2 linked regions of the Pleomorphomonas sp. PLEO genome follow. The protein of the gene in region 1 interacts with the protein of each later gene in a pairwise test. Links are inferred from orthologs where the notes say so. Each region holds a gene or a part of one and is shown on either strand. Other genes may lie near its edges.

Region 1 (3,146 bases):
ATGGCAAATTGCGTCCGGTCGATCAGCCGCTTGAGATCGCCAGCTTCCAGCGAGAAGGCGTGGCTGAGTTCGCCGACGGTGATGTCGGGAAAGTCGCTCTCCGGCAGCATCTGCAGGGAAAAGCGCGAACGGCCGGAAGAGATGGTAAGAGTGGCGCCATCAGCCGATCCCTCAAGCGAGACCTGCGACCCCTCGGGCAGCTTGCGCACGATGTCATAGAACATGTGCGCCGGCACCGTGGTCGCACCGGGGCGCTCGACAACGGCCGGGACCGTTTCCTGCGCCTCGAGATCGAGGTCGGTTGCCTTCAGCTTGAGCTGACCGTCGTCGGTCCGAAGCAGCACGTTGGAGAGAATCGGAATGGTGTTCCGACGCTCGACAACGCGGTGGACGTGGGTGAGGGAGGCAAGGAGGTGCGACCGCTCCAGCGTAACGCGCATGGAAAAACCCGTCTGTCGTGGCTGCCACGCCCTGGTCGGCCGCACTGAGCGCGACCGGCGCGGCCACCGGAAAATCTGGCGTTGAGCAGCCGCCAATCAGGCAGAATCTGCCTCATCGAAAACCGGATGCTCCCGTAAACAATCCGAAGCGCTCACCTGTCGACCCGATGTTGCAATCAGGCCTAGCGTTCGCTCTGGACCGATTTCCCCGTCGTCGCCTGAAGGTGACCACGGGGAAGAGCACATTACGGCAACTGCCAATTTCCGCAAGCCGGCAGGCTAGCAGCCAACGTGGTTTTCGTCGGCGTTTTTCGTTTCCGGTTTTGAATCAGGCCTCGAGCATGCGCTTCAAGACTTCGATCTCCTGCGTCAGCGCTTCGTCGGAACTGACCAGCTCTTCGACCTTGCGCACCGCGTGCAGGACGGTGGTGTGATCGCGGCCACCGAAGCGCCGGCCGATCTCAGGAAGCGAGCGCAGCGTCAACGATTTCGCCAGATACATGGCGATTTGGCGCGGCCAAACGATCGACCGGGTCCGGCGCGACGACAGGAGGTCCTGCTTGGAGACGTTGTAGTGCTTGGAAACGACGCGCTGAATATCCTCGATCTTGATGCGGCGCGTGTCGGTGACGCGGATGAGGTCCTTCAGCGTCGTCTCGGCCATGGCGAGCGACAGCGTCAGGCCGGTCAGCTGGTTGTGTCCGGCAAGGCGCGTCACCGCCCCCTCAAGGTCGCGCCCCGACGTGGTGACGTTGCGAACGATGAAATCGATGACGTCGTCGGGAACGGAGAAGCCCGGCATATGCTGGGCGGTGATGGCGATACGACGCTCGACAATCGACCGACGCAACGCAGCGTCGGGAGCGCCGATCTCGATCAGAAGGCCACCGGAGAGGCGTGAACGGACGCGTTCATCCATGGTTTCGAGTTCGACAGGAGGTCGGTCGGCAGCAACGATGACCTGGCGTGCGCCATCGATCAGGGTATTCACCGTGTGGCAGAATTCCTGCTGGATCTGCTTGCCGTGCAGAAACTGCATGTCGTCGATCACCAGGAGATCGATGGTTCGCAGCGCTTCCTTGAAGGCGAGTGCCGACTGGGTCTGCAGCGACTGCACGAAGCGATACATGAAATGCTCGGCCGTCAGATAGAGCACGCGCATTTCCGGATGCTCGGCCTTGAGGTGATGGGTGAGCGCTTGCAGAAGATGCGTCTTGCCCTGGCCGACCGAGGAGTGGATGTAGAGCGGATTGAACTTGACCCCGGAGGCCGGACCGTCGGCAACCTGGCGAGCGGCTGCCAGCGCCAAACGGTTCGAGGCGCCTTCGACAAAATTGTCAAAGATGTAGCGCGGGTCGAGCGGCGACGAAATATCATCGAACAGCCGAGCGGAAGCGGAATCGGCGGCAGGACGGATCGGAGCGGCGACGCGCAACGCTGGTGCGCCCGCCGGGCGAGAAGCTTCCGGTGCGGCAAAACGGGCAGGCGACTCAATCTTGGCCCGCATGGCCGAACGGACAGACACCTCAACCTTGCGGTAAGCGGGCCCCTCGGCCTGCCAGAGCCCGGCGAGCTTGTCGCGATAGTGGGTGGAAATCCAGGTTTTCAGGAAGCGACTCGGCACCGAGAGCCAAACGGTGCCCCCCTCGATTTGCTCGACATTCATGCCGGCAAACCAGCAGGAGAATACCTCTTCGCCGAGATCGGCTTTGAGGCGGCCACGAACGCGCGCCCACGCATCGGCATGATCAACTGCCGCTCCGGCGACGCCGCAGGCTTCCGCTTCCAACATATCTCGGCCTCCATCCAAAAAAGTCTACTCACCAGTCTTCCATTCGCAGAGCGCTTCCGCCGGGAGCACTCTCCACCGGTCATCCGAACGCCGTGTCCGGGCTAACCATCTCGTACTTGCCAACCATGGGGCGACGACTTCTCGAAGCCCCGTGATGCCAGTAGCCCCCGGGTTGCGGGGACAAAGCGCCTGACCTCAGGGGAGGCGCCCATTAAATAATGCCGGCCGAAAAGCCGACATCAATACTCATGACGGACCGGAGCCCGTCATTGGCCGGAGGGTCAACCTCCGGAACTCAGATTGTGGTCAGTGTGACAGGTCTCCCGATCTGCGCGCACCTTGCCGGCCACATGGCCGGTCTGCCCAACGCATCGGTTCAACTCTGGATCCAGGGCAAACCGCTCGCCTTCCAGCCATCGACACAACCCCTGTGCCGATCCGGACCGAGCGCTCCCTCGAAACCGCCTGCCACATTAAAAGCCCGCGTAAATCCGCCGGCCGTTGCCAGGGTCGCCGCAGATCGACTGCGCGCTCCCGACCGGCAAATGAAATAAAGCGGGGCGTCCGCACCAACGCCAAGATCGGCAAGGGCCTCTCCCAGCTCGTCGGCGAAGGCCGGGTTGACGGCCATATCTGGAAAGCGCTGCCACTCGACGAGCAGCACTCGCTTGCCAATGCTCCCAAGGTCAGGAAGACCGACAAAGTTCCATTCAGCCACCGTCCGAACATCGATCAGCACGGCCGAGGGATCAGCGGCAAGCGCCTCCCAAGTCTCGCGCACGCCGACGTCGCCAGCATAGCCCGGATCTTCGTTGAATGATCCCGCACCCAAGATTGCCCCACCACCCCAAAATTCATCAAACAGAAAAGACAAAACAAAACCATGCGCAAAAAGCGCATATATTCTCGATTTG
Region 2 (3,307 bases), 2.9 Mb from region 1 along the record:
CTTTGCCGTCCTGCACGTCGTCGTGCGCGGCAATCCGGCTGCACCGCTTATCCTCGGCGTCACCTACGGCGCCACCTTCGTCCTTTCCATCCCGCTCTTTCCACTGGCTATAGCCGGCATTCTCGACGGTCCATTGGGCCTTAGGGCCAAGCGACTCAACAAACGACCGGGTGCCTGACAGCCCCCGATCTCCCAAACGGCAGCAACGCCAAAACAACCATATTGGAGTACAGAAAATGAAGGTCATCCTTCTCGAGCGCATCGGCAAGCACGGCACCCTCGGCGAGACCATCAGGGTCCGCGACGGATTCGCCCGTAACTTCCTGCTGCCGCAGGGCAAGGCGCTGCGCGCTACCAAGGAGAACCAGGCCCGCTTCGACCGCGAGCGCGCCGCCCTCGAGGTCCGTAACGCCGAGCGTAAGTCGTCGGCCGAGGAGATCAAGGTCGGCCTCGACCAGCGCTCCTTCATCGTGGTCCGTCAGGCGGCCGAGACCGGCCAGCTCTACGGCTCCGTCGCCGCCCGCGACATCGTCGACATCCTGGCCGCTGCTGGTGAAACCGTCACCCGCGCCCAGGTGGACATCAACGCGCCGATCAAGAACCTCGGCGTCCACACCGTCGAGATCATCCTGCACGCCGACGTACGCGCCACCATCACCCTCAATATTGCCCGCTCTGAGGAAGAGGCCCTGCGCCAGGCCAAGGGCGAGGACGTCACCGCCAACGCCCGCGAGGATACCTTCGTTCGCGAAGTCAGCTCGGTGCTTGAGGACGAGGGCATGGACCGCGAGGAGCTCTGAGCCGCCTTCGGTTCTGAGTCTGCCGCTACAGATTGGCCCCGGGACCCAAATCCCGGGGTTTTTCTTGTCAAAACAATGGGCTGCCGATTCTCTTGCAAGGCTATTGGTCTGGGGCGAGAGTCAATAACCATCGTCGGGAAATTCGACTCCTTGTGAATAGTGGGAGTCCGCCACAACTGCCGCATCCTGACAGGACGGGGCTTGATACTGTCCCTTCTTCATCCATCAGCAGGAACCCGTCCGTCCCATGTCCACCATCCGCCGCGTCGAAGATCAGGCTACCGCGCTTACCCGTAGCGCACCGCATAATGTTGAGGCGGAACGGCAGCTGCTCGGCGCCATGCTGATGAACAACGAGACGTTCTTCCGCGTCTCCGACTTCCTCGAGCCGCCGCACTTCTACATCGAGCAGCACAAGGCGATCTACGAGAAGATCGGCCAGCTCATCCGCGGCGGCAAGGTCGCTTCGCCGATCACGCTGAAGACCTTCTACCCGGCCGACTATCAGATCGCCGAGATGCCGGTGACGCAGTATCTGCTGCGCCTCGCTTCAGAAGCGACCACCATCATCAACGCTGAAGACTATGGCCGCGTCATCCACGATCTTGCCGTCCGCCGCGACCTGATTCGCATCGGCGAGGACATGGTCAACATTGCCTTTGACGCACCGATCGACATGCCGCCGCGTGCCCAGATCGAGGATGCCGAGCGGCGGCTGTTCGGCATCGCCGAGAGCGGACGCTACGAGGGTGGTTTTCACACTTTCTCGGACGCGCTGCGCGAAGCGATTGACATGGCCGCCGCCGCGTACCAGCGCGACGGTCACCTGTCCGGCATAGCCACCGGCCTCAATGACCTAGATCGGACCATGGGCGGTCTGCAGCGGTCCGACTTGATCATCCTCGCCGCTCGTCCGGCCATGGGCAAGACATCGCTGGTCACCAACATCGCCTTCAACGTTGCCAACGCTTACGAAGCGGCTGAGCAGCCGGATGGCTCACTGAAAACAGTGAATGGCGGCATCGTCGGCTTCTTCAGTCTGGAAATGTCATCCGAGCAGCTGGCAACGCGTATTCTCGCCGAGCAGTCGGAGGTGTCGTCCTCCGATATCCGCCGTGGCAACATTGATGAAAACCAGTTTGCCAAGCTCGCCGCCGTCGCCCAGCGTATGCAGACGCTGCCACTCTACATCGACCACACCGGTGGCATTTCCATCGCCCAGCTCGCTGCCCGCGCTCGCCGTCTGAAGCGCCAGCGCGGGCTCGACGTGGTCATCGTCGACTATCTTCAACTGTTGTCGGGTTCGTCAAAGTCCGCGCAGGGCGGCCGCGTGCAGGAAATCACCGAGATCACCACCGGTCTCAAGGCGCTGGCCAAGGAATTGGCCGTCCCGATCATCGCCCTCTCCCAGCTGTCTCGTCAGGTCGAAAGCCGTGACGACAAGCGGCCGCAGCTCTCCGACCTGCGCGAATCCGGCTCGATCGAGCAGGACGCCGACGTTGTGATGTTCATCTACCGCGACGAATATTACATGCAGTCGCGCATGCCCAAGGAAGGCACCGAGGACTTCTTCAAGTGGCAGACCGAGATGGACCGCGTCACCGGCAAGGCTGAGGTGATTATCGGCAAGCAGCGCCATGGCCCTACCGGTACCGTGCAGCTCGCCTTCGACGCTTCGGTCACCCGCTTCTCGGACCTCGCCAAGGACGATTATCTGCCCGAGCGCTTCGAATAACGGTCTTCCCATGAAAACCAAGGCCCCGGCTGCGCAAAGCTCCGGGGCCTTTTCTATTCAAGCCTCACCCGGCTTATTTCGCGGCCAGGAAGTCGCCCACTTCGAGCAACACGAACTCGTCGTCGTCGGCCTTATCGACGGCGCGGCCGGCCGAGTACGGCAGGTTGTTGTCATTGCCGACCACGATGTGCGTGGCGTCAACCACATCGACGTTCTCGATAGTGACGAAGGGCATAGTGTAGACGCCGTTTACGGTGCCCTGCTTGGCCCTGTTGTCGGGATCGGCGATATTCAGGAGATCGATGTAGCCGACCTTGCGCACGGCCTTGCCGACGTTGTCATCGCCGAAGGCTATCTTGTAGACGCGCTTGTGCTTGGCCGGCTTGTCGAAACAGGTCGGCTCGGGCTTGGCCGGATCGGCGCAGACCTTGTCGGGAAGGCCGGCACCGCCATCACGCTCGATGACCAATGCCGTGCCATCGTCGATCATGTTGAAATCGCCGATGTTGGTGCCGGCACCTGAGAAGGGATAGAGCCAGGAGCGGCCGGTCCAAGCCTTCTTGGCAACATCGAACTCGACAATGCGAGTGGCAGTCGCGCCGTCCACCTGCTCGAACTTGCCGTCGCCGAGATAGAGCGGACCTTCCAGAAGCCCATAGAGCTTGCTGCCGTCTTTCGATTGGGCCAGCCCCTCGAAGCCATTGGAGCGACGCAGGTTGAACGCTGGCAGTGGCTTGGTGGGATCGGCCGGCAGGCTCAGGGTCGGGTTGTC

Evidence for each region.
Region 2: the proteins of dnaA (region 1) and AB6N07_RS16055 interact in binary tests that used the Escherichia coli proteins (3 or more experiments, as listed by UniProt). The link is inferred for Pleomorphomonas sp. PLEO from one-to-one orthologs.

What each region holds. Positions count from the first base shown.
Region 1 is NZ_CP166625.1:531,874-535,019, forward strand. What follows is about bases 1-2,828. They hold dnaA (chromosomal replication initiator protein DnaA), read right to left. Parts: upstream 2,233-2,828; coding sequence 769-2,232; downstream 1-768. Other genes in these bases: dnaN (DNA polymerase III subunit beta), read right to left, coding at 1-440; AB6N07_RS02245 (rhodanese-like domain-containing protein), read right to left, coding at 2,609-2,828. In the rest of the region: more of AB6N07_RS02245, read right to left, coding at 2,829-3,064. UniProt on the Escherichia coli protein: Plays an essential in the initiation and regulation of chromosomal replication. Binds in an ATP-dependent fashion to the origin of replication (oriC) to initiate formation of the DNA replication initiation complex once per cell cycle.
Region 2 is NZ_CP166625.1:3,459,240-3,462,546, reverse strand. Bases 303-3,291 are described here. They hold AB6N07_RS16055 (replicative DNA helicase), read left to right. Parts: upstream 303-1,047; coding sequence 1,048-2,535; downstream 2,536-3,291. Other genes in these bases: AB6N07_RS16050 (esterase-like activity of phytase family protein), read right to left, coding at 2,609-3,291; rplI (50S ribosomal protein L9), read left to right, coding at 303-800. In the rest of the region: AB6N07_RS16065 (hypothetical protein), read left to right, coding at 1-178; more of rplI, read left to right, coding at 237-302; more of AB6N07_RS16050, read right to left, coding at 3,292-3,307. UniProt on the Escherichia coli protein: The main replicative DNA helicase, it participates in initiation and elongation during chromosome replication. Travels ahead of the DNA replisome, separating dsDNA into templates for DNA synthesis.